4 regions of the Kitasatospora sp. NPDC057518 genome follow, and region 3 is predicted to be linked to each of the others. Evidence: riboswitches for the same ligand, from Rfam matches in the RefSeq annotation. Region 3 holds a riboswitch; each other region holds the start of a gene.
The links. Region 3 has a riboswitch for cobalamin ahead of ACFU7Z_RS24610 (prenyltransferase/squalene oxidase repeat-containing protein). Riboswitches for the same ligand answer to the same signal wherever they lie in the genome.

Region 1: it holds a riboswitch for cobalamin, as region 3 does, so the genes downstream of both, ACFU7Z_RS07520 (cobalamin biosynthesis protein) here and ACFU7Z_RS24610 (prenyltransferase/squalene oxidase repeat-containing protein) in region 3, are expected to answer to the same signal.
Region 2: it holds a riboswitch for cobalamin, as region 3 does, so the genes downstream of both, ACFU7Z_RS21040 (ribonucleoside-diphosphate reductase subunit alpha) here and ACFU7Z_RS24610 (prenyltransferase/squalene oxidase repeat-containing protein) in region 3, are expected to answer to the same signal.
Region 4: it holds a riboswitch for cobalamin, as region 3 does, so the genes downstream of both, ACFU7Z_RS30075 (HoxN/HupN/NixA family nickel/cobalt transporter) here and ACFU7Z_RS24610 (prenyltransferase/squalene oxidase repeat-containing protein) in region 3, are expected to answer to the same signal.

The regions. Positions count from the first base shown of each region.
Region 1 is NZ_JBHVEU010000046.1:21,072-28,499, forward strand. It holds gene ACFU7Z_RS07500 (cobyrinate a,c-diamide synthase) at 1-334, opposite strand, end outside; gene cobO (cob(I)yrinic acid a,c-diamide adenosyltransferase) at 339-944, opposite strand; gene ACFU7Z_RS07510 (putative cobaltochelatase) at 951-3,077, opposite strand; gene ACFU7Z_RS07515 (cobyric acid synthase) at 3,178-4,692, opposite strand; gene ACFU7Z_RS07520 (cobalamin biosynthesis protein) at 4,689-5,702, opposite strand; cobalamin riboswitch at 5,810-5,943, opposite strand; gene ACFU7Z_RS07525 (alpha/beta hydrolase family protein) at 6,268-7,374, shown strand.
Region 2 is NZ_JBHVEU010000199.1:682-8,109, forward strand. It holds gene ACFU7Z_RS21035 (ribonucleotide-diphosphate reductase subunit beta) at 1-357, opposite strand, end outside; gene ACFU7Z_RS21040 (ribonucleoside-diphosphate reductase subunit alpha) at 378-2,789, opposite strand; cobalamin riboswitch at 2,982-3,126, opposite strand; gene ACFU7Z_RS21045 (hypothetical protein) at 3,541-4,422, shown strand; gene ACFU7Z_RS21050 (glycoside hydrolase family 26 protein) at 4,563-6,017, shown strand; gene ACFU7Z_RS21055 (hypothetical protein) at 6,187-6,957, shown strand; gene ACFU7Z_RS21060 (glycosyltransferase family 2 protein) at 7,038-7,428, shown strand, end outside.
Region 3 is NZ_JBHVEU010000256.1:58-7,485, forward strand. It holds gene ACFU7Z_RS24605 (hypothetical protein) at 1-1,399, opposite strand, end outside; cobalamin riboswitch at 1,532-1,608, opposite strand; cobalamin riboswitch at 1,687-1,831, shown strand; gene ACFU7Z_RS24610 (prenyltransferase/squalene oxidase repeat-containing protein) at 1,939-4,728, shown strand; gene ACFU7Z_RS24615 (hypothetical protein) at 4,725-5,813, shown strand; gene ACFU7Z_RS24620 (CbiQ family ECF transporter T component) at 5,818-7,056, shown strand; gene ACFU7Z_RS24625 (ABC transporter ATP-binding protein) at 7,053-7,428, shown strand, end outside.
Region 4 is NZ_JBHVEU010000377.1:770-8,197, reverse strand. It holds gene ACFU7Z_RS30090 (AAA family ATPase) at 1-1,930, shown strand, start outside; gene ACFU7Z_RS30085 (hypothetical protein) at 1,976-3,649, opposite strand; gene ACFU7Z_RS30080 (metalloregulator ArsR/SmtB family transcription factor) at 3,772-4,155, opposite strand; cobalamin riboswitch at 4,238-4,451, shown strand; gene ACFU7Z_RS30075 (HoxN/HupN/NixA family nickel/cobalt transporter) at 4,482-5,597, shown strand; gene rpmG (50S ribosomal protein L33) at 5,664-5,828, opposite strand; gene rpmB (50S ribosomal protein L28) at 5,973-6,209, shown strand; gene rpsN (30S ribosomal protein S14) at 6,209-6,514, shown strand; gene ACFU7Z_RS30055 (CobW family GTP-binding protein) at 6,520-7,428, shown strand, end outside.

The DNA.
Region 1 (7,428 bases), on a different contig from region 3:
TGGCGACGTGCGCCGTGGAGGCCAGTTCGCCGCGTCCGGAGGCCCCGTCGAACAGGCCCATGACCCCCTCGACGACGGCGACGTCCGCCCCCGCCGCGCCGTGCAGGAACAGCGGCGCGATCCGCTCCGGCCCGCACATGAAGGCGTCCAGGTTGCGGCCCGGGCGCCCGGCGGCGAGCGCGTGGTAGCCCGGGTCGATGTAGTCGGGGCCGACCTTGTGCGGCGACACCGCCAGCCCGCGCGCGGCGAGCGCCGCGATCAGGCCGGTGGCGACGGTGGTCTTGCCGGCGCCCGAGGAGGGCGCGGCGACGACGAGGCGGGGGATGTTGCTCAACGGTCTACCACTCGATACCGCGCTGGCCCTTGCGGCCGGCGTCCATGGGGTGCTTGACCTTGGTCATCTCGGTGACCAGGTCGGCGAAGCCGGTCAGCGCCTCGGGCGCGTACCGGCCGGTGATGACGACGTGCTGGCTGCCCGGGCGGTCCTTGAGCACGGCGACCACCTCGTCCGGGTCGACCCACCCCCAGTGCATCGGGTAGGTGAACTCGTCGAGCACGTAGAAGCGGTAGGTCTCGGCCGCGAGGTCGCGCTTGACCTGCTCCCAGCCCTCCTTGGCCGCCTCCTCGCTGGACATCTCCTGCTCGGCGGAGCGCTGGATCCAGGACCAGCCGGAGCCCATCTTGTGCCAGTCGACGGTGCCGCCCTCGCCGGAGGCGCCGAGCACGCGCAGCGCGTTCTCCTCGCCGACCTTCCACTTGGCGGACTTCACGAACTGGAACACCCCGACCGGCCAGCCCTGGTTCCAGGCCCGCAGCGCCATGCCGAACGCGGCCGTGGACTTGCCCTTGCCGGGGCCGGTGTGCACGGCGGTGATCGGCAGCGTGCGGCGCTGACGGGTCGTCAGACCGTCGTCGGGGACGCTCTCGGGGACTCCCTTGGGCATGTCGGCTCAGGCCGCCTTTCGCATCGAAGTGGTCGAACGGTTCGCGGAGCGGTCCGCGGCGCGGTTCTCGCGGACGAGCGAGGCCACGCCCTCGGCGCGCAGCTCGTCCAGGCTGACGGCGGTGCCGCCGAGCAGCCCGGCCAGGGTGCGGGCCAGGCCCAGGCGGACCGGGCCGGACTCGCAGTCCAGCACCACGCTGGCCGTGCCCTGCGCCGCGAACAGCGCGGCCGCGCGGCGCGACTGGGCGAGCGCGTCCCGCCCGCCGGTGGCCCGGCCGTCGGTCACCACGACCAGCAGCGGGCGCCGGCTCGGGTCGCGCAGCCGCTCCACCCGCAGCACCTCGTGGGCGCGCAGCAGGCCGGCGGCCAGCGGGGTCCGCCCGCCGGTGGGCAGCGACTCCAGCCGGGCCGCGCCGACCTCCACCGAGGAGGTGGGCGGCAGTGCCAGCTCGGCGCCCGAGCCCCGGAAGGTGATCATGCCGATCTTGTCGCGGCGCTGGTAGGCGTCCATCAGCAGCGACAGCACCGCGCCCTTGACGGCGGTCATCCGCTGCCGGGCGGCCATCGAGCCGGAGGCGTCCACCACGAACAGCACCAGGTTGGACTCCCGTCCCTGGCGCACCTGTTCGCGGAAGTCGTCCTTGTGCACCACCAGCGCCCGCCCGCTGCGCCCGCGCGCGGCCTGGTGCGGCGCGGCGGCCTGGAGGGTCGCGGTCAGGTGCAGCCGGGCGAGCGCGCCCTGCGGGCGGCGGGCGCGGATGGTGTGCCCGCCGGTGGTCTCGGCGGGGGAGCGGCGGCCCTGGGCGCCGTGCCCGGTGCCCTTCACGGTGAACAGCCGCGTCCGGTACGGGTCGCCGGCCGCGACCGGCGCCGACTCCCGCGCGGGGGCCGGGTGTTGGGCCGGTACGGGCGGCTGTGCGGGTGCCTCGGGGCCATCGGAGGCGGGGTCCTCGGGGGAGGGCGCCTCGGGCGCCTCGGGGCCGCCGTCGGACGGCTCGGGCGCGCCGCCGCCGTCGGGGCCGCCCCCGTCCGGGCCGCCCTCCGGCCCGTCGCCGTCGTCGCTGCCGCCACCGTCGCCGTCCGGGCCGGGCCCGTCGTCCTCGGGCTCCGGCTCCTCCTGCTGGGCGTGCTCCTCCAGCGTCCGGTCCAGCTGCTCCTCGTCCAGCCCGGGCGCGTCGAAGGGGTTGCGGCGGCGGCGGTGCGGCAGTGCCAGCTGGGCGGCCTTGCGGACGTCCTCCTCCAGCACCTCGGTGCGCCCGTCCCAGGCGGCCAGCGCGACGGCGGTGCGGGCCATCACGATGTCCGCGCGCAGCCCGTCCACCTCGAACGCGGCGCACACGGCGGTGATCTGACGCAGCGCCACATCGGTCAGCTCGACCTTGGGCAGCAACTCCCGTGCCGCGGTGATGCGTTCGGCGAGCGCCCGCTCCTCCTCGGCGAACCGCGCGGCGAAGCCGGCCGGGTCCGCGTCGTACCCGAGCCGACGGCGGACCACCTCGGCGCGCTCGGCCGGGTCCCGGGTGGCGGCGATCTCGACGGTCAGGCCGAACCGGTCGAGCAGCTGCGGCCGCAGCTCGCCCTCCTCCGGGTTCATGGTGCCGACCAGCAGGAACCGGGCCGCGTGCCGCACCGACACGCCCTCGCGCTCGACGTACGAGCGGCCCATCGCGGCGGCGTCCAGCAGCAGGTCCACCACGTGGTCCTGGAGCAGGTTCACCTCGTCGATGTAGAGCACGCCGCGGTGCGCCCGGGCGAGCAGTCCGGGCTCGTAGGCCTTGACGCCCTCGGCCAGCGCCCGCTCCAGGTCGAGCGAGCCGACGATCCGGTCCTCGGCCACGCCGACCGGCAACTCGACCAGCTGGGAGGGCCGTTCGGAGGAGGACGGGGAGTCGTGCGGCCCGTCCGGGCACTGCGGGTCGGGCGCGGCCGGGTCGCAGGCGAAGCGGCAGTCGTCCACGGTGGCGATGGACGGCAGCAGGCCGGCCAGCGCGCGCACCATGGTCGACTTCGCGGTGCCCTTCTCGCCGCGCACCAGCACGCCGCCCACGGCCGGGGAGACCGCGTTCAGCAGCAGTCCGAGCCGCAGGTCGGCCATGCCGACGATCGCGGTGAACGGATAGCGGACGTCACTCATGCCGTACCCCAGTCCTGTCGTGCCTGACTCTGTGATCGTGCCCGGCCCTGCCGCCCCGCCCGGTTCGGCGGTCCTGCCCAGCCCTGCGTCCGTGTCCGGCTCATGCGTCACTCCCAGGGGCCCCGGGCGGGAGGAACGGCAGCGATCCGGCCGCCGGCACCCCGCCCTCGATCAGCTTCCACAGCGCGTCGGTGTCCGCGTGCTCCTCGATCAGGTCGCCCAGCCGGTCCAGCCGGGCCTCGCGCGCCGCGGCGAAGGAGGTGTCCGGCGCCGGGACGAACGCCCGGCCGGACAACTCGGCGACCTCGCGCAGGAGTTCGCGGCGGAACCCGTCGTTCTCCAGCGCGCCGTGCCAGGTGGTGCCCCAGACCGGGCCGACCCGGCAGCCGTCCAGGAAGGGACTGCCCCCCTCCACGGTCACCACCCCGTGGTGGATCTCGTAGCCCTCGACCCGCTGCCCGAACGCCTCGCCGACCGGCCGCGCCAGCACCTTCTCGACGCCGAACCGCACCCGCGTCGGCAGCAGCCCGAGACCGTCGACGGCGCCCGCCTTCGACTCGACCTCGTCCACGATGGAGTGCGCCAGCATCTGGTAGCCGCCGCAGACCCCGAGGACCGGCAGTCCGGCCGCCACCCGCGCCTTCAGGGCCGGCTCCAGGCCGCGCTCGCGCAGCCAGGCGAGGTCCGCGACGGTGGCCCGGGTACCGGGCAGCACCACCAGGTCGGCGTCGGCCAGCTCCTCCGGCCTGGTCGCCCAGCGGACCAGCACGCCCGGCTCCTGCGCGAGCGCGTCCATGTCGGTGAAGTTGGACAGCCGGGGGAAGCGCACCACGGCCACCCGCAGCACGTCCGCGCCGAGCGGCCCGGGCCCGTCCGCCCGGTCCGCCACGGTGGACAGGTCCAGCGAGTCCTCGGCGTCCAGCCAGAGCCCGGGCAGCATCGGCAGCGTGCCCAGCACCGGACGGCCGGTCAGCTCGTGCAGCATCTCCAGCCCGGGCGCCAGCAGCCGCGCGTCGCCGCGGAACTTGTTGACGAACCAGCCCGCCACGTGCCGCTGGTCCTCCGCCGACAGCAGCGCCAGCGTCCCGTACATCGCCGCGAAGACCCCGCCGCGGTCGATGTCCCCGACCACCACCACCGGCAGGGCGGCGGCCGTGGCCAGGCCCATGTTGGCGATGTCGCGGTCGCGCAGGTTGATCTCGGCGGGCGATCCCGCGCCCTCGCAGACCACCACGTCGTAGCGGCCGCGCAGGTCGGCCAGGCACTCCAGGGCGCGCTCCAGCAGGACGGGCTTGCGCTCGCGGTAGTCCAGCGCGCCGACCTCGGCCACCGGTCGGCCGAGCAGCACCACCTGGCTGCGGCCGTCCGCGCCCGGCTTGAGCAGCACCGGGTTCATCGCCGCCTCCGGCTCCACCCGGGCGGCCTGCGCCTGCATCGCCTGGGCGCGGCCGATCTCGGCGCCGTCGGCGGTGACGAAGGAGTTGAGCGACATGTTCTGCGCCTTGAACGGCGCGACCCGTACGCCCTGGCGGGCGAGCCACCGGCAGATCCCGGCCGTCACCACGCTCTTGCCCGCGTCCGAGGTCGTCCCCGCGACCAGCAGTGCGTTGCTCATACCCGTCCCCTCTTCTTCAGCAGTGCCCGCAGCAGGACGTGCCCCGCGACCGTCGTACCCAGCGCCAGTGCGCCCACCCGCCGGGAGAGCGCGCAGGCCCGCTCGATGTCGTCCACCGTCACCGGCCGCAGCTCCGCGCCCAGGACGGGCCGGTGCTCCACCCGCTCGCCGTACCGCAGCGTGCCGCCCAGTCGGACGCCCACCGCGCCGGCGAACGCCGATTCGGCCTGGCCCGCGTTCGGGCTCGGGTGCGCGGAGCCGTCGCGCCGCCAGACCCGCCAGGCGGTCCGGGGCTCGGGGGCGGCGGCCACCGTCAGCAGCGCCGTCAGCCGGGCGCCCGGCCAGCCCGCCACGTCGTCCAGCCGGGCCGAGGCCCAGCCGAACCGGGCGTAGCGGGGCGAGCGGTGGCCGACCATGGCGTCCAGGGTGTTCACGGCGCGGAAGGCCAGCAGGCCGGGGGTGCCGGCCAGGGCGCCCCAGGTCAGCGCGTTCACCACGGCGTCGGCGGTGTTCTCGGCCACCGACTCGACCACCGCCCGGGCGATCTGCTGCCCGTCCAGCGCGCTCGGGTCCCGCCCGCACAGGTGCGGCAGCCGCTCCCGGGCGGCGGCGAGGTCGCCGGCGGCCAGTGAGCGGCCGATGGTGCGGGCCTCCCGGGTCAGCGAGGTGCCGCCGAGCACCGTCCAGGTCGCGGCCGCCGCCAGCGCCGCCCGGCCCAGCGGGCGTCGGCCCACCGTACGGTCCAGGGCGAGCGCGCCCGCCGTGACCGCGCCCACGCACAGCGCGGTGTACCCGGCCCCGGCGGCACGGTCGTCGCGCCACAACCGCCGCTCCAGCCGGGTCGCGGCGCTGCCGAAGACGGCCACCGGGTGGCCCCGGCGGGGGTCGGCGAAGCGGGCGTCGGCGGCGTAGCCCGCGGCGGCGCCGAGCGCGAACACGGCGGCGCGGGCCAGCGGGCGCGAGGCTCGGGTCAGCGGGCGCGGAGCGGGGGAAGGCGCGCGCGGGGTCATCGGCCGCACGGCGGAGGGCAGCTCGGAGTCCGGCCGGGCGGGGCAGCCTGCATCGCGTGCGTGTCCTCACTCAGGGTCCGCGCCCTGGATCGACGTGACGGCGGCGAGAGTCTCCTGGCTTCCGGGTCGAACGCACCCCCGGAGCCTTCCAGCAGCCGTCGACGGCCCGCCGTGGCGATGTTCCGAGCGTGCTCCCCGGTGACAGTGGCGGGACCGCGCCGGACTTCCACCGGCTTCCTCTCCATGCCTCCGTTTGGCCCCAGGATCCCATCACGGGCCCGAACCGGGAGTCAACCGAGGTCACGGAGGGGTTGGTCACACGGGGACGCCGCTGACGCCCGGTCGGATCGCCCGGCGCGGCCCCGCCCCGACCCTCGCCACCGGCACCCCCTGAGTACCGCCCTGAGTACCGCCCTGAGCACCCCGGGAGCGCCCGCCGGGTGACCCGGACGGCCCAGCCCGGTGGCCGGTCGGGCGGAGCGCCGGTGAACTGGGGCTCGAACACCGTCCGGTCCGTGAACAACGTCCGTGAAGAACGTCCGTGAACAACAGAGCGGGGAGCGAGATGCGTTGGGGAACCGCCGCCGTCGTGGCGGCCGCCGCGGTGGGGGCCGCCGTGCTGGTGGTCGGCCGCCGGGCCTCCGAGCGGATGGTCCGTCCGGTGACCGCCGTCCAGGAGTCCGGGCCGGTCCAGGTCCGCGCCCTCGCCGCCGGCCGGGTCACCTTCACCCGCGGCCCCGCGAGCCTGCGTCCCGGCCGCTGGGCGGTGGAGTGGGCGGACGGCGGGCACGCGGTCGTCGAGGAGGTGCTGCACGCCGACGAACAGGGCGTCACCCGCCGACTGGTCCGCGCCGACCGGGGCACCCTCGTCCCCGGCACCGAGGTCCGCTTCACCCCGCGGGTCCACCTCGGCGACCCCACCGAGGCGCTCGGCCTGGCCTTCGCCGACACCACCGCCGACGGCGAGCTCGGCGCCCTCCCCGCCTGGCGGCTCGACGGCAAGCGCGGCACCTGGGTGATCCTGGTGCACGGCCCCGGCGACGACCGCCGGCAGACCCTCCCGGTGCTCCCCGTCCTCGACCGGCTCGGCCTGCCCGCCCTCGCCGTCACCTACCGCGGCGACCGGGGCGCCCCCGCCTCCCCGGACGGGCTCAGCCACTTCGGCGAGACCGAGTGGCGCGACATCGAGGCGGCGGTGCGGCTGGCGCTCGACAGCGGCGCGGGCAAGGTGATCCTGTACGGCTGGTCCGTCGGCGCGACCATCGTGCTGCAGACCGTGGCCCGCTCCGCCTGGTCGCACGCCGTCCGCGGCCTGATCCTCGACTCGCCCGTGCTCGACCTGCCCGCCTCCGCCCGCCGGGACGCCGCCCGGGCCGGCTTCCAGGGCGTCGCCGCCGAGCTCGGCGCCCTCGCCGCCGAGGGCCGCACCGGGGTCGACCTCGCCGACTTCGGCCGCATCGCCGACGGCACCGACCTGCGGGTGCCGACCCTCCTCCTGCACAGCCCCGAGGACCGGATCGCGCCCTTCGGCACCGCCGAGAAGCTGGCCGCCGCCCGCCGCGACGTGGTGAGCCTCCAACCCTTCCCCGGCGCCGACCACGCCACCCTCTGGAACACCGCCCCCGACCGCTACACCGAACTCCTCCGCCGCTGGCTCACCCCGCTCCTCTAGGGGCTCAACCACCCCCCCTGTGCGCGAGGGCGTTTTCGGCTGGTCCCCGCCGCT
Region 2 (7,428 bases), on a different contig from region 3:
GCGGTCCTCCGGGTCGGGCAGGTAGGTGTCCAGCAGCGTCAGGTAGAACTGGACGTGCACGGCCTCTTCGAACAGCTGCCGCGAGAGGTACAGGCGCGCCTCGGGCGAGTTGATGTGCTTGTAGAGGCTCAGCACCACGTTGTTGGAGACGATCGAGTCGCCCGTCGCGAAGAACGCGACCAGCCGGCCGATGAGGTGGCGCTCGCCCTCGCTGAGCTTCGCCAGGTCGGCGACGTCGGAGTGCAGGTCCACCTCCTCGACGGTCCAGGTGTTCTTGATCGCGTCCCGGTACCGGTCGTAGAACGACGGGTAGCGCATCGGGCGCAGGGTCAGCTCGAAGCCGGGGTCGAGCAGCATCTTGCGGTCTTCGGGGGTGGTCACTGGCAGGCCTCGCAGGACTCGGGGTTCTCCAGGGAGCAGGCGATGGCGGCTTCCTGCTCCGGGGTGAGGGAGGGGGTGTTCACGGGCACCGGCGCCGGCGCGGCGGCACGGGCGGTGCCGGACGCGGCCTGGGCGATGCGGGTGGCCGGGCGCGAACGCAGGTAGTAGGTGGTCTTCAGACCCACCTTCCACGCGTAGGCGTACATCGAGCTGAGCTTGCCGATGGTCGGCGCCGCCATGAACAGGTTCAGGGACTGGCTCTGGTCCAGGTACGGCATACGGGCCGCGGCCAGGTCGATCAGCGCGCGCTGCGGCAGCTCCCAGGCCGTCCGGTACAGCGAACGGACCCCGGCGGGCAGCCAGTTCAGGTCCTGGACGGAGCCGTTGGCGTCGCGCAGGGCGTCGCGGGTCTGCTGGTCCCAGACGCCGAGCTCCTTGAGCTCGCGCACCAGGTACGGGTTGACCTGGAGGAACTCGCCGGACAGCGTCTCGCGCTTGAACAGGTTGGACACCTGCGGCTCGATGCACTCGTACACGCCGGCGATGGACGCGATGGTCGCGGTCGGCGCGATGGCCAGCAGCAGCGAGTTGCGCAGGCCGGTCTCGGCGATCCGGGCGCGCAGCGCCGTCCAGCGGTCGGCCCACTGCGGGGCGGCCGTCGGGAAGTGGTCGATGTGCAGCTCGCCGCGGGCGGCGCGGGTCTCGCCGTACGCCTCGTGGCGGCCGAGCTGCTCGGCCAGGTCGGCGGAGCGCTCGTACGCGGTGAGCATGATGCGCTCGGCGATCAGCGTGGACAGGCGGGCGGCCTCGGCGGAGTCGAAGTCGATCCGCAGCTTGAAGAAGACGTCCTGGAGGCCCATCACGCCGAGGCCGACCGGCCGCCAGCGGGAGTTGGAGGTGCCGGCCTCGGTGGTCGGGTAGAAGTTGATGTCCACCACGCGGTCGAGGAACGTCACGGCCGTGCGGACGGTGGCGTCGAGGCGCTCCCAGTCCATGGCGCCGAGCAGGTCGTCGACGGTGGCACCGGGGGCCACGTGGGCGCCGAGGTTGACCGAGCCGAGGTTGCAGACGGCGGTCTCGGAGTCGTCCGTGACCTCCAGGATCTCCGTGCACAGGTTGGAGGAGTGCACGGTGCGGCCCGGCAGGGCGGTCTGGTTGGCGGCGCGGTTGGAGGCGTCCTTGAAGGTCATCCAGCCGTTGCCGGTCTGCGCCAGGGTGCGCATCATGCGGGCGTACAGGGTCTGCGCCGGGATGGTGCGGACGGCCTTGCCGGCCAGCTCGGCCTTGCGGTAGGCCTCGTCGAAGTCGGCGCCCCACAGGTCGACCAGCTCCGGCACGTCGGCCGGGGAGAACAGCGACCAGTCCTGGTTGGCGTTGACCCGGCGCATGAACTCGTCCGGGATCCAGTGCGCCAGGTTGAGGTTGTGGGTGCGGCGGGCCTCTTCGCCGGTGTTGTCGCGGAGCTCCAGGAACTCCTCGATGTCGGCGTGCCAGGTCTCCAGGTAGACGCAGGCCGCGCCCTTGCGGCGGCCGCCCTGGTTGACGGCGGCGACCGAGGAGTCGAGGGTGCGCAGGAACGGCACGATGCCGTTGGACTTGCCGTTGGTGCCGCGGATCAGGCTGCCGCGCGAGCGGATGCGCGAGTAGGACAGGCCGATGCCGCCGGCGTGCTTGGACAGGCGGGCGATCTGCGCGTAGCGGTTGTAGATCGAGTCCAGATTGTCCAGCGGCGAGTCGAGCAGGTAGCAGCTCGACATCTGCGGGTGCCGGGTGCCGGAGTTGAACAGCGTCGGCGAGGAGGTCAGGTACTCCAGGCGGCTCATCAGGCCGTACAGCTCGGCCACCTCGCGCACCGACTGCTCGGAGTCGCCGACCGCCAGGCCGCAGGCGACGCGGAGCAGGAAGTGCTGCGGGGTCTCGATCACCTTGCGGGTGATCGGGTGGCGCAGCAGGTAGCGGGACTGCACGGTGCGCAGGCCGAAGTACTCGAAGCGGTCGTCGCCGGCGGTGTCGATCAGCGCGTCCAGGGCGGCGGCGTGCTTGGCGACGAAGTCCGCGGTGGTGTCGCCGATCAGGCCCTCGGTGTGGCCGACGGCGATCGAGGCGGAGAAGGACACCGAGCCCTGGCTGTTCGCCTCGTCGACGATCTCCAGCGCGAGCAGGCGGGCGGCCAGCTTCGAGTACTGGGGGTCCTCGGCGATCATCGACGCGGCGGCGTCCACGGCCAGCCCGCGCAGCTCGGCGAAGTCCGAGCCGGCGTGGCGGCCGCGCAGCGCGGCGGCGGCGACATGGCCGGGGTCGACCTCGGTGAGGTCGGTGCTGCGGTCGGTGAGCAGCCGCAGCAGCGCGCCCCCGGGGTCGGAGACCGTCGGGTCGGTGAAGGCGGTACCGGAGCCCTGGGCGGGCAGGGTGGCTGAGGCAGCGGTGGTCAAGGCGCTCTCTCCTGGCGGCGATCGGCGGCGGTGCTCGGGGGGCCACCGGGCCGATCTGGGCAGGGGAGCACGGCGCGAACGCAAAAAAGCGTCGCGCGAGGTGACTCCCCGGCCCGCCCGCGAGGCCCGGAGGGGTACTGCTGGTGCCGGCGCGGCCTCTGCGGGAGGGCCGTGGCGCACGCCGTCGGCAGGTACTCGGACTCGCGGGGTGCGGCTGCTGGAGCCGCCCGCTCACCGCTGCGGGGCAGTCCCGGATTCGCACCGGGTTCCCCTGCATCGACAGCAGAAGCGAGCATACATGTAGTGGTGTCTCACTGAAGCGACCCCAGATGTAGTACGGCGCCGCGTGTCGGGACGATGACCGGCAGTACCAGGAACGTGGTGCGCGATGGCCCTCGGCAGCCCCGGAACCGGGCCGGGGCCGTCCTGGTTTCGATACGGAATGGTCACCGGGAGGACCGGCGCTCACGAGGATGCCCTACGATCTGGGCGCATGAGCGACGGAACTGGCGTACCTGGGCAGGGGCCGCAGGGAACGCCTCCCGCCGGGCCGGGGGGCGCACAGAGTCAGCAGCCGGTGGTACCTGGTCCGGTACCGCCGCCGAGCGGGGGTTTCGGGCCGCCGCCCGCCTCGTACGGGCCGGTGGTGCCGTCGGTGCAGCCGGTCGCGCAGCCCATCCCGCCGGTGCCGCACCCGGTCGCGCCTCCGCCGCAGCCGGCTCCGCCGGTGGGGCAGCCGCACCCGCAGCCGGTCGGGCAGCCCCAGCCCGTCGCGCAGCCGCAGCCGCAGTGGCACCTCCAGCAGCAGCCCCAGCAGCCGGTCCCGCAGCAGCGGGCCGAGCCGGACTGGGACGCGCTGGCGGACCGCAACGAGGTCGAGGGCAAACGCCGTCGCCGGATGAAGGCCGTCGGTGTGGTGGCCGCGGTCGCCGTGGTGGGCGGCCTGGTCGCGGGCGGTGTGGTGCTGCTCCAGGGCAAGAAGGACGACGGTTCCCCGACCGTCGCGAAATCCACCCAGCCGACCGTCCCCCCGAGCACGTCCGGTACGCCGGACGACCCGTCGAAGCCGATCTGGGAGGCTGCCACCGACCCGGCGCCGCAGGACGCGGGAGCGCTGTTCTCCGCGCTCCAGGTGACGATCAACGGCGCCACCTGGAACCGCACCGTCGTGTCGCTGGACTCGCCCTGTTGGGACGGGAACTCCACGACCGGAGGGCTGGGCAAGGTGCTCGGCGACCAGGGGTGCCAGCAGGTGCTCCGGGCGACGTACGTCTCCGGGGACAGCGCGGTCACCGTCGGGGTGGCGGTCTTCGAGCACAAGCTCCAGGCCGAGACCGCGCTGAAGAACTTCGCCGGTCAGCTCAAGGGCGCGCCCGCCCCCGGTTCGCCGGCGTTCTGTGCCGGTCCGGGTTGTACCGGCACCCACAACAGCCTGGGCCGGTACGGCTACTTCACGGTCGAGGGCTCGGCGAAGGGCGGCAACGCTCCGGACGCCACGGCGACCGCCGCGGCCGCCGGGTTCACCGAGCACGTGAAGGGGCAGTTGCTCAAGCGCGCCAAGGCCGCGTCCTCGGCCGCGCCCGGCGTCCAGGGCACCCCGGCGGGCTGACCCGCCGTGACACCCCGGCCCCGGCGGTTCGTTCGCCGGGGCCGGGGGAGTGTGGCAGGCTCTCGGAACAGTCATTTCGCATGTGTGTTCCGGTTGCGTCCGTGGGGGGCGGCGCCGGCGAGCAACCGGAGGAGCGGTCCGTGGCCCTGCCCAGAGCCCTGCGCGGCAAGCCGGCCGTCCTGGCCGCGGCCGGGATCGTCATCGCCGCGGGAGCGGTCGCCCTGCTGGACCACGACGGCAGGGCGGAGGGCGAACAGCCCCCGAGGGTCCCGGTGTCGGTCGGCCTCCCCGGGCGTACCCTGCCGCCGGAGGTGGGCCGGGACCTGCTCGCCCGGGACCCGCAGGCCTCGCCGAACGCCCGCGCCGTCCAGCAGTTCCTCGCCGACCTGGAGGCCCAGGCCCGTACCGGGCAGAGCGGCGGCACGGTGATCGGCCAGCACGTCGAGGCGCACAACGAGCGCAACAACCCCGAGTACGGGGACTACCGGGGCACCAAGCAGGTCGGCTACTACTACAAGAAGGCCGCCGACATCACCGGCAAGCTGCCCGGCTTCGTGGAGACCGACCTCGGTCCCGGCTACGGCCAGAACGGCTGGGGCGTCGGCAATCCGCGCTCCTACTCGGCCGGCCGCTGGCCCACGTGCCGGGCCGGCTGGCAGTACACTGACGACGCCGTCGACCTGCTCTCCGCCGTCTGGAACGGCCACCCGCGCGCGGAGGACGGCGGCTACGGCGCGGCGGGCGTGCAGCAGAACTGCGACGGCAGCAGCACCGAACTTCCGGACAACGGCGGCGGCCCGGCCGGGATCGTCGGCATGTCCTTCCACCAGCCCTACCCCGGTTCGGACGTCAAGTCCTTCGACCGGGTGCTCTGTTCGAACTCGCCGGCGGCCAAGGACCCCGACTGGTTCGGCCGGGTCGTGGACGGCGCGCACGACACCCCCGAGTACCGCGCGCTGATCACCGACCTGTCCTATCTGGCCGACCACCTGGAGTACCTGGCCTCCCGGGACGTGCCGGTGCTGCTGCGCCCGTACCACGAGATGAACGTGCTGGACTGCTCCCGCCGGTTCTGGTGGGCGGGCCAGAAACCGGCCGACTACCAGGCGCTGTGGAGGATCACCTACAAGTACCTGGTGGAGACCAGGGGGTTGCACAACCTGCTGTTCGTCTGGACCCCGGTGTCCTGGGACGGTGCCCCGGGCGTGGACCCCTGGGACTACTACCCGGGCACCCAGTTCGTCGACGTGGTCGGGGTGGACGACTACAGCGGCAGCCCGGCGCACCCGATCGGCACCGGCGAGGTGTGGACCAAGCGGTACTACGACGGGCTCTCCGCCTACGGCAAGCCGCGGATGCTGGCCGAGTCCTTCGCCGTCCCGGTCAACTCCCGTCAGCCGGAGACCCTGCGGCGCACACCCTGGACGATCTGGACGGTGTGGGGGCAGTCGCTCACCGCGAACAACCTGACCCCGGACCAGCCGCGCAACTCGGCCGCGGACGTCACCGCCACGTACCGCAGTCCGCTGGCGCTCACCGGCGGTTCCGGCCCGTTCGGCGCGAACGTCGACTGGGGCGGCCTGCACGTGCGCTGAGCCGACGGCACGTTCGTACGGTGCTCGGCGCTGTGAGGTCCGCCGCACCGCGGGGATCCGCTGAACGGGTGGAATTCCGGCTCCGTTGCGCCGTGTGGCATCCTGTGGCGGCGAAGCCGAGGGCGGGGCGAACGGCCGGGACGGGCCCGGAGGGGGCGGGGGATACGGGATGACACGTACGGGTCCGATGCGCGCGGCCGGCGCGGTGGCCGTCTGCTGGGGCGTGGTGCTGCTCGGCTGGGCCGGGTACAACTGCTTCGGCCAGGTCGGTGTCGCCACCTACCTCAAGGGCGTCTTCTACTACGGCGGTTCCTCGGTGGCCGCCGAGACCGGGAGCCTCAACTACGGCCTGCTCTACCTGGTCTCGGGCGTCCTCCTGATCCGCGGGCGCGACTGGGCGCTCGGGGTGGCGGCCGGCGTCGCGCTGGTCGAGGGGTACAACCGGGTGCGCAGCCTGACCGGCGCGCTCCTGGACGAGCCGCAGCAGAAGTGGTTCACCGGCACCACCGAGGGCTGGCTCAAGCTCGCCACCTTCGGGCTCGGGGTGGTCGTCACCGCGGCGCTGATCGTGCTGCTGGCCCGGTCGGTCTGGCGGGAGCAGCCGCGAGCGGCGGTGGCCCCCGCGCCGCAGCCGTTCCAGCCCCAGCCGTATCCCGCCGCCTGGGGGCAGCCCCAGCCCCAGCCGTACTCGCAGCCCCAGCCCCAGCCGTACTCGCAGCCGCAGCCGGCCTGGCCGCAGACCCTGCCCGGACAGCCCCAGCAGCAGCCCCAGCCCGGTTGGGGGCAGCCCGTGCCGGGCCCGCCGCCGATGCCGTACCCGCAGCAGCAGCCGGTCCAGCCGTGGCCCGCCGCCTCGTCGCAGCCCGGCGCGCCGGCCCCCGGCCCGGTGCAGCCCGGTCCCGTCGTACCGCCGCCCGCGGACCGTCCGCCCCAGGGCTGACCGCCCGGGGCCGACCGCCCGCGAACGATCCGTGCCCCGCCGGGGGCTGAGACGACACCAGACGAGGAACTTCTTTCGCCATGTCATCGACAACCGCCGAGCGGGCGGTGCTGACCACGTCCCGCGAGGCCGCCCGGCTCGCCGAGCGACAGATGTCGTGGAAGCCCCGGGTGACCCCGTTCTACATCTCCTTCGCGATCATCTTCGCGTTCTCGGTGTGGGCGTACGTGCCCAATCCCACTCCGCTCGGCTGGGCCATCACCATCCTGTGGGGCATGCCGGTCTTCGGTGTGCTGATCGGTTTCCAGGGCGTGCTGATGGTCCGTCGCCGGCTGCGCAAGGTCAGCCGGATGACCCCGGCCGCGCCCGTCGAGGACGACTTCCTGATCGTGCTGGTGCCGACGATCGGCCGCCACGACACCTACCCGGCGCTGGAACGCTCGGTGCTCTCGTACGTCGAGCACCTTCCGC
Region 3 (7,428 bases):
GCAGCGAGACGGTGTCGCCGAGGTGGACGGTCGCGGCCCGGGCGGCCGGGGTGGCGGTGGCGCCGTCCAGGCTGAGCTTCCAGGTGGAGGAGCCGGCGTTGGCCGTGCCGTTGAGCGCGGTGACGGTGCCGCCGCCGGTGGACGGGGTGACGGAGGTGACGCAGCCGCCCGGGGTCGCGGTGGCGGCCGCGTCGAGGACGTCGCCGAGGGTCGTGGTGGTGCCGGTCGGGGTGAGGGTGACGGCGCAGACCCTGAGCGCGCCGGTGCCGTCGTCGACGACCAGCGGGAGCCGGGCGGCGGTGCCGGCGGTGAAGTCGGTGGTGGCGGCCCAGGCGGGCTCGCCCGCGGTGGTCGGGGCGGGCGGGGTGGCGGTGAACCCGGCACCGGCGACGGCGCGCAGGCCGTCGACGGAGGCGTAGGCGGACGGGCTGGTGTCGGTGGGAAGGTACTTGAAGCCGCCGCCGGGCTTGAACTGCTGGGAGATCAGGAAGTCGACCGGGGTCTTGCCGGTGCCGCTGGTGAAGTCGGTGCCCTGGGGGTTGATGCCGCAGGCGTTGAGGCCGGACACGGCCCAGCCGTTGGAGTCGGTGTTCACCCCGAACATGGCGTTGAAGGCGCCGGAGGAGGCGAGTTTGCCCTTGAGGAAGTTCTTGGCGGCGACGACCGCGGAATCGGTGTTGGGCACTCCGGCGGTGCAGAGGGAGGCCATGGCGGCACCCGTCATGTCGATGTCGCCACCCTGGGCGAGTGCCGTCGGGTCGCCCGCGGCCTTGCTGTAGTTCCAGCCGCCGTCGTTGTGCTGGTTGGCGCGCACGGCCGTGACGGAGGCGTCGAGCAGCGGCTGCGGGGCGCGCTGGGCGCCGGCCTGGGTCCTGGCGCCGGCGAGGGCGAGCAGGCCGAAGACGGTGCCGTTGAAGTTGGCGGACGGGCCGTAGTAGCCGGGTTCGGCGGTCTGCCAGTAGGCGGTGAGGTCGGCGAGGAGGTTGCGGCCGGGGCCGACGCGGGCGGGGTCGATGCCGGCCGCGTAGGCGTTGAGGACGGCGCGCTCGTAGTCCGTGGCCACGGGCGAGGTGCCGGGCCAGCCGGGGGCGGCGAGCTGGTTGCGGTAGACGAGGCGGGCGTTCCTGCCGGTGTCCCCGCCGGGGGTCACGTCGGCGGCGGCCGTTCCGGCGGCGGCGAGCGCGCTGAACGCCCACTCGTTGGAGAGTCCGCCGCCGGTGACGTAGCTGCCGTCGGCGGCCTGGAGGGACTTCAGGTACGTGACGCCGGTGCTCTTGGAGGTGGCTATCTGGGCCGGGGTGGCCGTCGCGTGGGCGGGGACGGCGGAGAGCAGCAGGGCTCCGGCCGTCAGCGCGACGGTGGTCGCCGAGGCGGCGCGGGACGGGGTGGGGAGGGGCACGGGACAGGCTCCTTGGGGTGGCGGGCGCCGACCCTGCCCCGGGACTCCCACGTCCGCTCGGGGCGCGCGACTGCCGGAGCGGTCGCCGCCCGGATCGCGTGGGCCGGCATTCGCCGTGGTGCGTGGCCGGGCGGGCATTCGGGCTCGGGACGGCACGGTCACCGCCCCACACCGCTGCGCGTCAGCCCCGGGTTCGCACCGGGTTCCCCCGCTCGGCCACCGCGGACGCTACCGCACAGGTCCGTCGCCCGACGAGGTGATGTGATCGACCTGACGCCCCGTTGACTCTCCGTCGGTCAGCGTGGTCTGATGAACCGATTTTTTGCCCTCGGCATTCAGGGGAAGCCGGTCCAACTCCGGCGCTGACCCGCAACCGTGGACCCACCTGAGGGTGGGTGAGCCGGAATGCCTGGACCGGGGGTCTGTTCACAGAGCACTTGCGTCGTCGCGGACTACGACGCGGTTTCGACGGCCCCCGTGCCCGCGGGCGACCGTCGGCTGCGCCGTCGCCTCGCGTGTCGACCGACCAGGGAGTCGTCGTGAGGGTCAGCAGCAATCGCACACGTCACAGAAACCGGGACCTCGCCTCGCTGGTGGTCGCCGGCACCGTCGCCGTCGCCGCCTGCGGCACGGTCCTGCTCGGGTACCCGGGTACCGCCTCGGCCGACCCGATCGAGCAGTGCACGGCGACGACGGGCGCGATCGTCGCCGTCGACTTCACCCACTGGGGCGGCGGCGTCGTCCGGGGCTGCGACGCCCACCCCACGACGGGCATGAACCTGCTGCACAACGCCGGCTTCACCACGACCGGCACCGAGCACGACGGACCGGCCTTCATCTGCCGGCTCGGGACCGGGACCTTCAACGGCGGCGCCCAGTACCCGACACCGGCCGAGGAGCCGTGCGTCAACACCCCGCAGGCCACCGCGTACTGGTCGTACTGGATCGCCGAACCCGGCCAACAGACCTGGTCCTACAGCCGGTTCGGGGCCGGCACGCAGAAGCCCGAGCCCGGCGAGGTCGAGGCCTGGGTCTACGGCGGTACGGACATCGGTGGCACCAGCGGGGCGCCGAACTTCACCCCGGACTCCGTCCGCGCCAGGAACGGCGGCCCCTCGCCCTCCGCCTCCCCTTCGGCAACCCCGACCACGAGCCCGAGCCCCACCGGATCCCCCTCCGCCACGGGCGACCCGGCGGCCGCCGCGGCCTGGCTGGCCGGCCAACTCGTCGGCGGCGACCACATGGAGAACTGGGCCGCCCCGGGGCCCGACTACCCCCGGACCGCCCTCACCGCCATCGCGCTCGCGGCGGCGGGGACGCAGGACCCGGCGCTGCGCAAGGTGGTCGCCTTCCTCGACGCCCACACCGACGCGTTCCTGCACCCCGACGGGCCGACCGGCGCGCCGGACACCAGGGCCGCCGTCCTGCTGGCCCTCGTCGCCGAGAGCACCGGCCGCGACCCGCGCGCCTTCGGCGGCCACGACCTGGTCGCCGCGCTCACCGACCACGTCTGCACGGGGGCGGGGGAGAACGGCAGGTGCACCGCCGCCGGGGACTTCCTCGGCGCGTCCTCGCCCTGGGTCCAGTCCCTCGGCGTCATCGCCCTCCAGCGCGCCGGCGTGACGCCGCCCGCCCCGGCCCTCGCCCGGTTCGCGGCCTTCCAGTGCGCCGACGGCGGCATGGCCGGTTCGATGATCGTCGCGGGTGACCACTGCGAGTCCGACCCGTCCGCCACCGCGATCGCCGCCCTCGCCCTGCGGACCGCCCCCGGCTACGAAGCGGCCGCCAGGAAGGCCGCCGACCAGCTCGCGGCGAGCCAGCAGCCCGACGGCTCCCTCCTCCCGTACCCCGGCGCCCCCGGCGACACCACCAGCACCGCGATCGCCGCCCAGGTCTTCCGGGCCACCGGCCAGGACGCCCACCGGGCCGCCGCCACCGCCTGGCTCGCCGCCCGCCAGGGCAAGGACGGCGGCCTCGGCCCCGACGAGTCGACCACCGACCCGGACGCCGTCGCCACCGAGCAGGCCCTCCTGGCCCTCACCGGTACCGACCTCACCACCGTCCGGCACAACCCGGACGGCCCCACCACCACGCCGACCCCGCCCGCGGGGAGGAAACCCGACGCGGCCAGGGGGAGCGCCTACCTCACCGACCCGGCCCGGCTGATCGACGGCCACTACTACGAGGGCTTCCCGGCCTTCGCCGACTTCGGCCTGACCATCGACGGGGCCTACGCCCTCGCCGCGACCGGCACCGACGACGCCGCGCTGCGCCGGATCGTCGACTTCCTCGACCAGCAGGGCAAGGACGCGAGCGAGCGCACCGTCAACGACTGGACCGCGATCGGCACCGAGTACGCCGGCGGCGGGTCCATCGGCAAGGAGGCGCTGCTCGCCCAGGCCGTCGGCCGCAACCCGCGGGACTTCGGCGGCCACGACCTGATCGCCGCCCTCGCCGCGCTGGTGTGCGCCAAGGCCGACGCGACCACCGGCTGCGCCGCCCCGGGCAACTACGCCTACGCCACCTCCGTCTTCTCCCAGGCGCTCGCCGTCATGGCCCAGCTCCGGGCCGGGGAGTCCACCAGCGCCGCCCCCGCGATCGCCTACCTGAAGGGCCTCCAGCACCCGGACGGCTCCTGGCCGAGCCTGATCCCCGCCACCGGCGACTCCGACGTGGACAGCACGGCGATGGCCGTCATGGCCCTCGCCCTCGTCCCCGGGGACGAGGCCGCCCGGGCGGTCGACCAGGGGCTCGGCTGGCTCGCCGCGCGGCAGCTGCCCGACGGCGGCTTCCCCGGCGCGTCCGGCGACTCCACCAACTCGGCCGCGCTGGCCGTCCAGGGCATGACGCTGCGCCAGGCCGCCTACGGTGGACAGATCGCCAAGGCGCTCGACTTCCTCGCCGGGCAGCAGAACGGCGACGGCGGGTTCAACGTCGCGGCGGCCGGGCAGCGGGGGTCGGACGTCCGCGCGTCCACACAGGTGCTGGGCGGTGCCACCGGCATCTCCTTCGGGACGCTGTCCCGCGACCTCGCGGGCACGCCGACGCCTACTCCCACCGGGACGCCGACAGGTACCCCGACGGGGACGTCCTCCCCGACGGGTTCGCCCACCACGACCGGGCCGGCCCCGGCCACCGACGCCCCGTCGTCCGGCGGTGTCGCCGAGGCCGGGGGCGTACCGGTGCGGACCGGTTCAGGCGGCCTGGCCAGTACCGGAAGCCAGGCACTGGCGCTGACGGCGGGAGCCGGCGCGCTGACCGCGCTCGGCGCCGGGGCCGTCCTCGTCGCCCGTCGCCGCACCGCGGCCGCCCCGGGGCGTCACCGGTGAGCCGGGGACTCGGCACGCGCCTCGCCCGGCTGTCCGGGGCGGCGTCGCTGACCTTCGCCCTCGCCTTCGGCGGCGTCGCCGCGGGCACCACCCCGGCCGCCGCGACCCCGTTGCCGATCGAGCAGTGCACCACCACCTCCGGTGCCGTACTCGCCGTGGACTTCGGCAAGTGGGGCGGCCCGCTGCTGCGCTCCTGCGGGACCACGCCCACCACCGGGTTCACCCTGCTCAACCAGGGCGGTTGGAAGACCACCGGCACCGGCCACGACGGCCCGGCCTTCATCTGCCGGATCGGCTACAGCGGCTTCCAGGGCGGCAAGCAGTACCCGACGCCGGAGCAGGAGAAGTGCGTCCTGACGCCCCCGGCCACCGCGTACTGGTCGTACTGGCACGCCGATCCGGGCCAGAACGAGTGGTCCTACAGCCAGCTCGGCGCGATGCTCTACAAGCCGAAGCCCGGCAGCGTCGACCTGTGGATCTTCGGCGGCACCAACGTCGAGGGCACCGAAGGCCGTCCGACGATCTCGCCGGACAGTGTCCGGGCCCACAACTCCAGCCCGGGCGGGCAGCCGGCCGACCCGGGCCAGGGCACGACGGGTGGTTCCGGCGGAGCGGCGGGCGGATCCGGTACGACGGGCGGCAGCGGCTCCGGTGCGACCGGCGGCTCCGGGTCAACCGGGGGCACTGGCTCAACCGGCGGCCGGGCCCCGGCCCCCGCCGCGCCTCAGCCCGGCGGAGCCCGTCCGCCCGCGTCCGCCGCGACCCCGGGGACGGACCCCGCCATCCCCGAGGACGGCAGCACCCCGCCGGGTGCGCCCGACCCCACGCCGGTGCCGGCCGAGCCGTCCACCGCCCCGCCGACCGACGCCCCGAGCGACCAGTCGACACCGCAGACGGCCGCGGCCGAGGCCGGGCCCACGTCCGCGGCAGCCGTGCCCGGCGGGGTGGTGGACGCCAACCCGGTGGCCGACGCACCGCACGACTCCGGGTCGATGGTCCCCGCCGTGCTCGGCTCGGTCCTCGTCGTGGCGCTGGGCGTGGCCACGGTGGTGGCCGCCCGGCGCCGCCGCCGACGGGCCGAGTGATCCGGTGGGCACGCTCGACAAGCGCGAGTCCGGCTCCCCGCAGCGCGCCCCCGGGCGGGCCGCGGGGGGCCGGCGCATCCCGCGCAACCTCCACCCGCTGGCCTGGTGGGCCTGGGCGCTGGCCCTGGCGACGGCGGCCAGCCGCACCACCAACCCGCTGCTGCTCCTGCTCGTCCTCGCCGTGCTCGGCTTCGTGGTCACCGCCCGCCGCAGCGAGGCGCCGTGGGCGCGCGGGTTCGCCTACTACCTGTGGCTGGCCCTGACGGTGGTGGCGATCCGGATGGTCTTCCGGTGCGTCTTCGCCACCGGTGTCACCCCGCACGACCACCTGCTCTTCTCCCTGCCGCACATCCCGACCCCCGCCTGGTACGCGGGCATCGAGATCGGCGGCCCGGTCTCGCTGGAGGCCACGCTCTCGGCGGCCTTCGACGGGCTGCGGCTGGCCTGTCTGATCTGCTGCATCGGCGCCGCGAACACCCTGGCGAACCCCAAGCGGGCGCTGCGGGTGCTGCCGGGGGCCCTGTACGAGCTTGGCGTCGCCGTGACGGTGTCGCTCAGCGTCGCGCCCCAGCTGGTGCAGAGCGTCCAACGCGTCGCCCGGGCACGGCGGTTGCGTGCCGGGCGGCGCAAGGGCGTCCGCGCCCTGCGCAGCATCGTGGTGCCGGTCCTGGAGGACGCGCTGGAGCGTTCGCTCAGCCTCGCGGCCGCGATGGACTCGCGCGGCTACGGGCGTTCCGGCACCGCCTCGCGCCGCTCCCGCCGGCTGACCGGCGCGCTGATGCTGCTCGGCATGTGCGGCCTGTGCGCCGGGGTGTACGGGCTGCTGGACGGGACGGCCCCGGCCGCGCTCGGCCTGCCCGCCTTCCTCGCGGGCGCCGTGCTCTGCGTGGCGGGCCTGCTGCTCGGCGGGCGGCGGGTGCGGCGCACCACCTACCGGCCGGACCGCTGGCGGGCCGCCGAGTGGGGCGTGGCCGGCTGCGGGGTGACCGCCGCCGTGCTGCTGTTCGCCACCGTCGGTTACGACGCCACCGACCTCAACCCCTCGCTGTACCCGCTGACTTGGCCGACTCTGCCGCTCGTCCCGGTGCTCGCCCTGCTGCTGGCGGGGGCGGCCGGGATCGTCTCGCCGCCGCCCGGCCGGACGCCCGGACCCGCCGCCGGGCCGGGGCCGCGCCCGGCCGCACGTCCCGACGCCGCCCCCATCGACCGCACCGACCGCACGACCTCCGAGGTGAGCACGTGATCCGATTCGACCGGGTCGGCGTGGTGTACGACGGCGAGAGCACGCCCGTCCTGCGCGACGTCGACCTGCACATCCCGGAGGGCGAGCTCTGCCTGGTGGTCGGCCGCACCGGCGTCGGCAAGTCGACCCTGCTCGGCGCCGTCAACGGACTGGTGCCGCACTTCACCGGCGGCACCCTGCGCGGCCGGGTCACCGTGGACGGCCGCGACACCGCCCACCACCCGCCGCGCGAACTCGCCGACGTGGTCGGCGTGGTCGGGCAGGACCCGCTGGCCGGCTTCACCACCGACACGGTGGAGGAGGAACTGGCGTACGTCATGGAGCAGTTGGCGATCCCGCCGGAGACCATGCGCAAGCGCGTCGAGGAGACCC
Region 4 (7,428 bases), on a different contig from region 3:
GTCGGTGCACCTCCACCAGCCGCCGACGGTGCCGACGCCCCGTCAGGTGCGCGCGCCGCACGGCCCGTTCGTCAACCGTGAACCGGAGTTCGCCGCACTGGCCGGCGCGCTGGACCGGGTCGAGGAGGGCGGACTCGGGGTCGTGGTGTTCACCGGCCTCGGCGGGGTCGGGAAGACCGAGCTGATCGCCAAGTTCACCGAGCGCCACCGGGAGCGCTTCCCCGGCGGGGACCTCTACGCCGACCTGAAGGCCTACCGGCACCAGGGCGGGGTGGACCTCCCCGGGCTGCTGGCCGGCTTCCTGCGCGCCCTGGGCGCCGAGCCCCCGGCCGTGGAGGCCGAGCGGTTCACGGCCTTCCGCACCGCCACCGCCGGGCGCCGGTGCCTGTTCTTCCTGGACAACGTCGAGCACGCCGCGGAGGTCCGGGCGCTGCTCCCCGCCTGCGGGCTGGTGGTGGTCGCGAGCCGGCGGCGGCTGCCCGCGCTGCGGATGGACGGCGCCGAGGTGCGCCGACTCGGGCCGCTGAGCGCGGCGGCGGGCGCCGAACTGGTGCGGGGCTGGGTGGGCTCCGGGCGGGGAACCGACGGGGAACTGGCCGAACTGGTCGAGCTGTGCGGCGGGTTGCCGCTCGCGCTGAACGCGGTCGGGAGCCAGCTGCTGGACCGGGACAGCCTGCCGGTCGGCCGGGTGGTGGCCGAACTGCACGACCGGGAGGGCAGGTTGGCGATGCTGGAGGACGAGGAGAGCGATCTCGGCGCGACGTACGACCTGGTCCACGAGCGGCTGTCGGCGCCGGGCCGGGCGCTCTACCAGCTGATCGGCGTGCACCCCGGCCCCTTCGTGTCCGCCGAACTGGCGCGGGCGGTCGGCGTCGAGCGCGCCGAGCAGGCGGTCAGGGAGCTGCGTGGCGTCCACGTGCTCGACGAGGTGGTGGACGACGACGGCGAGGACCGATTCCGGGCCCACGACGTGGTGCGGCTGCACGCCTACGGCCGGACGCGGGAGCTGCCCGACCGCGCCGGGCTCCTCGCCGGCGTCGTGGCGTACTTCCGGGGCCGTGCCTCGCTCGCCGACCGGACGATGGGCAGGGACCGGCTCCGGCTGCAGGACCCGAGCGGCGACGACCTGCCCGGCTTCGCCTCCGACGCCGCGGCCCTGGAGTGGCTGTACGCCGAACGCGCCGACTTCCGCGCGGTGGTGGAGGAGGCGGCCGCGCAGGGGTGGCACGGCGAGGTGTGGCGGCTCTGCGAGTCGCTCTGGCCGCTGTACCACGGCCGCAAGCTCTACGATGACTGGATCGCCACCCACCGGCTCGGCATCGAGTCGGCCCAGTGGGACAACCAGCCGGCCGCCGTGGTCAAGATGCGCAACCAGCTCGCCCGCGCCCACCAGGAGCGCAAGGAGTACCGGCTCGCCGCCGAGCAGCTGGCGCTCGCCACGGAGCTGGTCCCGTTGGTGACGAACCGCCGGGTGGTCGGGGTGCTCTACGAGACCGACGGCCTGCTCTGCCTGGCCGACGGCCGCCCGGGCGACGCGGTGGAGCGCTTCACCCTGGCCCTGGCGGAGAACCGGGGCGACGACCACGGCGAGATCGTCCAGAGCTACAACCTGGCGCAGGCGCTGATCGCCGACGGCCGTCCGGAGGAGGCGCTGACCCTGCTGGCCGAGGCCACCGCCCGGGCCGGGCGGACGCGGGACACCGACATGCTGATGAAGCTGCCGCTGGTCCGGGCCCGGGCCCACCGGGCGCTCGGGCAGCTGGACCTCGCCGTCGCCCACGCGGACGACTGCGCCCGGCGGGCCAAGGAGCGGAACCAGTACGCGAAGGAGGCGCAGGCCCACACCCTGCTCGTCACCCTCGCCGAGGAGCTGGACGACGCGGAGCTGGCGGAGCGCAGCCGCGAGCGGCTGCGGCAGCTGGCGGGCTGAGGGGCGGTCCGGGCCGAGGGGCGGTCCGTAGCGGGCCAGGCGGGGTCAGGGCCCGGTGTGGAAGGACACCCGGGTGCGGTGCCCGCCGGTGCGGACGGTGAGTCCGTGCTCGGGGAGGCCGGCCGGGTCGCCGCCGTCGGCGAGCCAGCAGGCCACGGCGGAGCCGAGCAGCAGCGGGTCGACGGCGGGATCGGGGCGGCCCCAGTCCGGTTCGGCGCGGGCCTCCAGCAGCCGGCCGCCGTGCAGCCGGAGCAGGTGGCGGGCCGGGCCGAGGGCGGCCACCGCGACGGCGAGGCCGGGCAGTTCGGCGGCGGTGTCGGCGAGCCAGCGGGTGGCGGGGCGTTCGGCGTGCGCCTCGGTGCGGGCGATCACCTCGGCCGTGTAGCGCAGGGCGTCGCCCGGGTGCTCGTCGGTGAGGGCGTGGAAGCCGCGCGGGGTGTGGTCGTCCGGGTGGAAGGGGTAGCGCCGCAGGCTCACCTCGGTCCCCTCGGTGCTGCCCTCGACGTCGTACGCGGTGGGCCACTCGGCGGCCCCGGGGCAGGGGACGGGCCTGGGGTAGGGCGGCAGGGCCGGTTCGTCCCCGGGTTCGTCCAGGCCGTCCAGGAAGGAGTAGAGCAGCGGGCGCAGCAGCCGGGCGGATTCGCCGCGGTGGGCGAGCGAGCGGTCGGTGATCTCGCGCAGGCCGGCCGGGGCCTCGGCGAGGGCCTGTTCGAGCTGGGCGGCGAGGTCCCCGTCCGGGTCGAGGACGGGGGCGGCCTGGCCGAAGGCGTAGCTGGGGGAGCGCGGGTCGAGTTCGGCGGCGCCGGTGGCGACGAGCATGGTGCGGTGTTCCAGGGCGGCGCCGTAGACGGTGACCGAGCCGTGGTCGCCGATCACGCAGTCGGCGGCGACGAGCGCGGCCTGCCAGCCCTGGTGGGGCGGGATCAGGCGCAGGCCCATCCGGCGGGCGTCGTCGAGCAGCGCCCCGGGGGCGTGGCGGCTCCACACGTTGGGGTGCAGGACGACGGCCACCGTGTACTCGTCGGCGGGCAGTTGGCGGACGAGCCGCCGGGGCAGGTCGGGGTGGCGGCCGAATAACGAGTGCTCGCTCCAGGTGGAGCTGACGACGACGAGCCGTCGGCCGCCGACGGCGCCGAGCGCGGCGCGGTAGCCGTCCCGGGAGCGCCGGCTGGCGAGCATCCGGTCGAAGCACGGGTCGCCGACCACCCGGGCGACGTCCAGGGCCTCGGGGCAGGAGGTCCGCAGCCGGTCCAGCTGTTCGGGGTGGGAGAGCCCGAGGACGTCCACGAACACCCGCCCGCGGTGGGTGAGTTCGTTGCGGGACAGGCCGGCGGCGCTGACCGTGTCGCCGGTGGACTCGGTGACCAGGCGGTTGTAGCCGGCGCCGTGCGGCAGGACGACGAGGCGGGCGTCCAGGTGGTGCATGGAGGAGTGGACGGCGCAGGCGACGGCCAGGTCGAAGCGGTGGCGGACGGCGTCGTCCCAGTCCAGCACGGTGAAGCCGGACAGGCCGTGCAGGTACTCGTCCAGGGCGCGGTCGGCGAAGACGGAACCGGGGTTGACGGTGAAGTACCACTCGATGCCGTGCGGGCTCAGCAGGGAGAGGACGTCCAGCACCCGGGTGGCCGAGGTGAGGGTGCGGGCGACCGCCAGCACGCGGGCCTTGACCGGGTCGGTGTTCCAGCGGTCGGCGGGCCAGGCATGGGGGTGGGACGGCACATCATGATCGTACTGGCCGGGGCCGTTCGCGGCGCGCCTTCCCGAGCGGGAGTCAGCGGCCCGGGCGGGAGTCGGCGGACCGAGCGGGAGTCGGCAGGTCGGGCAGGCGTCGGCGGGAGGGGTCAGCCCACTGCCGCGCTGGGCTCGTGGTGCTCGGCGGCGGCGCACTCGTCGAGGAGGGGGCGCATGGCCTCGTCCACGAGCCGGTAGCGCACCACTCGTCCGTCCCGGTCGCCGGTGACCACGCCGGCCGTGCGGAGCAGCCGCAGGGCCTGGGAGACGGCGGGGTCGCGCATGCCGGTGGCCACCGCGAGGTCGCTGACGGCGAGCGGGCCGGCCCGGTGGAGGGCGAGCAGCAGGGCGAGCCGTCCGGGGTCGGCGAGCAGGGAGAACCGCTCGGCCCAGGACCGGACGTGCGCGGGGTCGCCGATCGCGGCGATGGCCTCGCAGACCCGGTGCCCGTCGATGGTGCGGTGGCCCGCGCGGTCGGCCGGTACGAGATGCATGCGGACATTCTTGCAGGCGGTCGCCTGTGATCCTGGACACCTGCGCAGGTGCGCAGCCTTGCACGGGTCGGGGCGCGGCCCCTACGGTGTTCCCCGCCGTGGTGCTCGGGAAGACCGGTGACGGACCCTCAGGGGTCCCAGCCCGGAGCGGCCCTCGCCACTGTGATCGGGTCGTTCCTCCGCCCGCGGAGGAACGTCGTCCGTGCCCACGGAGCCACTGGGTGCCTCGCGCACCTGGGAAGGCGGGCACGGGTATCCCGTCAGCCAGGAGACCGGCCACGGCATCTCACGAGGTTTTCCACGAGGTGCTGGAGCGTGATCCGCAGATGACCCTGCCCGAAACCGTTGCCGCCGGCGCGAAGCCGGCCCCTTCCGTGCTGCCCAGCTTCAGATGGCGGCGCGAGGACACCGTCCGTACGGCCGGGCTGATGGCGGTGATCGTGGCCATGCACGTGGTGGCCTTCGGCACGCTGATCTTCCTGGTCGCGCCCGAGCGGTACGCGGTCGGTACCCAGGTCTTCGGGGTGGGCCTCGGCATCACCGCGTACACCCTCGGTATGCGGCACGCCTTCGACGCCGACCACATCGCGGTGATCGACAACACCACCCGCAAGCTGATGGCGGACGGCAAGCGGCCGGTCTCGGTGGGCTTCTGGTTCGCCCTCGGGCACTCCTCGATGGTGGTGCTGATGGCCGCCCTGGTGGCGGGCGGCGCGCAGCTGGCGAACACGCTGATGGACGACGAGTCGGCCACCCACAAGTGGCTGGGCGTGATCGGGACGACCACCTCCGGCGTGTTCCTCTACCTGATCGGCGCGCTCAACCTGGCGGCGCTGCTCGGCATCCTCAGGGTGTTCCGCTCGATGCGGGCCGGGAAGTTCGACGAGAAGGAGCTGGAGGCGCACCTCGACTCGCGCGGCTTCATGGCCCGGGTGCTGAACCGGGCGACCCGTTCGATCACCCGGCCGGGGCAGATGTTCCCGGTGGGCATGGTGCTGGGCCTGGGCTTCGACACGGCGACCGAGGTCACCCTGATGGTGATGGCCGGCTCGGGCGCGGCCTCCGGGCTGCCCTGGTACGCGATCGTCTGCCTGCCGCTGCTGTTCGCGGCGGGGATGAGCCTGTTCGACACCCTGGACGGGACGTTCATGAACTTCGCGTACCAGTGGGCCTTCGCCAACCCGGTCCGGAAGGTGTACTACAACCTGACCATCACGGGTCTGTCGATCGCGGTGGCCTTCATCATCGGCACCATCGAGCTGGTCGGGGTGCTGCACGAGAAGCTCGACCTGACCGACCCGGTCACCGGGTTCGTCGCGGACATCTCGCTGGACAACGTGGGCTACGCGATCGCCGGGCTGTTCGTGGTCGTCTGGGCGATCGCGATCGGGTACTGGAAGCTCGCCCGGGTCGAGCAGCGCTGGACGCCCGAGGGCTCCTGAGCCGAGCGGCCCGGCCGCCCACGGCGCCTCCCCGAGTCCGGGGAGGCGCCGTTCGCGTGTCCGGGGTCAGCGCTCCTCGCGGAAGTCGACGTGCCGGCCCGCGGCCGGGTCGTACTTGCGCAGGACCATCCGGTCCGGGTCGTTGCGGCGGTTCTTGCGGGTCACGTACGTGAAGCCGGTGCCGGCGGTGGAGCGGAGCCTGATCACCGGGCGCAGTTCGCTGCGGGCCATGGGACGTCCTCCTGGGGTCTGGGGGTCGGGGTCTCGGGGTCCGGTCCGAGGGGTTGGCTCGAACCGTACATCGAAATGGAAGTCATTTTCATCTGGTGTAACGTGAGCCCGGTCCTGCCCATTCCCGGACGCCAGGGAGCACCCATGTCCGCCCGCTGCCAACTCACCGGCCGCCGGCCCGGCTTCGGCAACGCGATCTCGCACTCGCACCGCCGCACCGGCCGCCGCTTCGACCCCAACATCCAGCGCAAGCGCTACTGGCTGCCCGGCGAGGGCCGGTACGTCCGGCTGGCGCTGAGCGCCAAGGGCATCCGCACCGTCGACGCGATCGGCATCGAGGCCGCCGTCGCCCGCATCCGCGCCCGGGGGGAGAAGGTCTGATGGCCAAGCAGAGCAAGATCGCCAAGAACGAGCGGCGGCGCGCCGTCGTCGCCCGCCACGCCGAGCGCCGGGCCGAGCTCAAGCGGACCATCGCCCACCCCGGCACCGGCCCCGCCGAGCGCGCCGCCGCCCAGGCCGAGCTCGCCCGCCAGCCGCGCGACGCCAGCGCCACCCGGGTCCGCAACCGGGACGCCGTGGATGGCCGGCCCCGCGGCTACCTGCGGGCCTTCGGCCTCTCCCGGGTCAACCTGCGCGCCCACGCCCACGCCGGGCACCTGCCCGGCGTCCGCAAGGCGAGCTGGTGAGCGCCGTGGACGGGACCAGGCTGCCGGTGGTGGTCGTCGCCGGCCTGCACGCGGAGCAGCGCCGGGCCGCCGTCGAGGAACTGGCGGCGGCCGCGGTGGACGCCGTGGTCCTGCACCACGACCTGCGGGACGCCGCGCTCGGCACCGTCCGCCGCGAGCTGCGCGACGCCGCCGGGGCCTTCGACGTGGCCGACGTCCCGCTGGCGAACGACTGCCCGTGCTGCGCCCTGCGCGAGGACCTGCTGCCCCGGCTGCTGGAGATCGCCGACGGCGGCCGGTACGGACTGGCGATCGTCGAACTGTGGGGCGGCAGCGACCCGCACCCCGCGGTCGAGGTGATCGCCGGGGGAGAGGTGGACGGGAGGCGGCTCGACGACGCCGTCGAACTGGCGGGCGTGGTCACCGCCGTCGACCCGGACCGGCTGGTCGGCGAGCTCTCCGTCCCCGACGACCTGGTGGAGCACGGCGAGCAGACCGCCTCGCGCGACGACCGGACCCGCGCCGAGGCGCTCGCCCACCAGATCGAGTACGCCGGCACGCTCGCCGTGCCGCGCGCCGCAGCGCACGCGCCGGGGCTCGCCCTCCTGCGCCAGCTGCACGCCACCGCCCGGACCGTCCGGCTCGGCACCGGCGCGCTCACCCGGGCCGCGCTCGGCGGCTTCGACGTGGCCGCCGCCCGCGACCGGGTCAACCCGGCGCTCGCGCTGCTGCCGCAGGAGCGGGACGAGGCGGGCGTCGCCACCCTGCTGTGGGAGCGCCGCCGACCGCTCCACCCCGAGCGGCTGCACCGGGCGCTGGAACTGCTCGTCCCGGCGGCGCAGCGCAGCCGCGGCCGGTTCTGGCTGGCCAACCGGCCCGACCTGATACTCGCCTGGGACGCCGCCGGGGCGAACCTCGCGGTCGAGGAGTGCGGG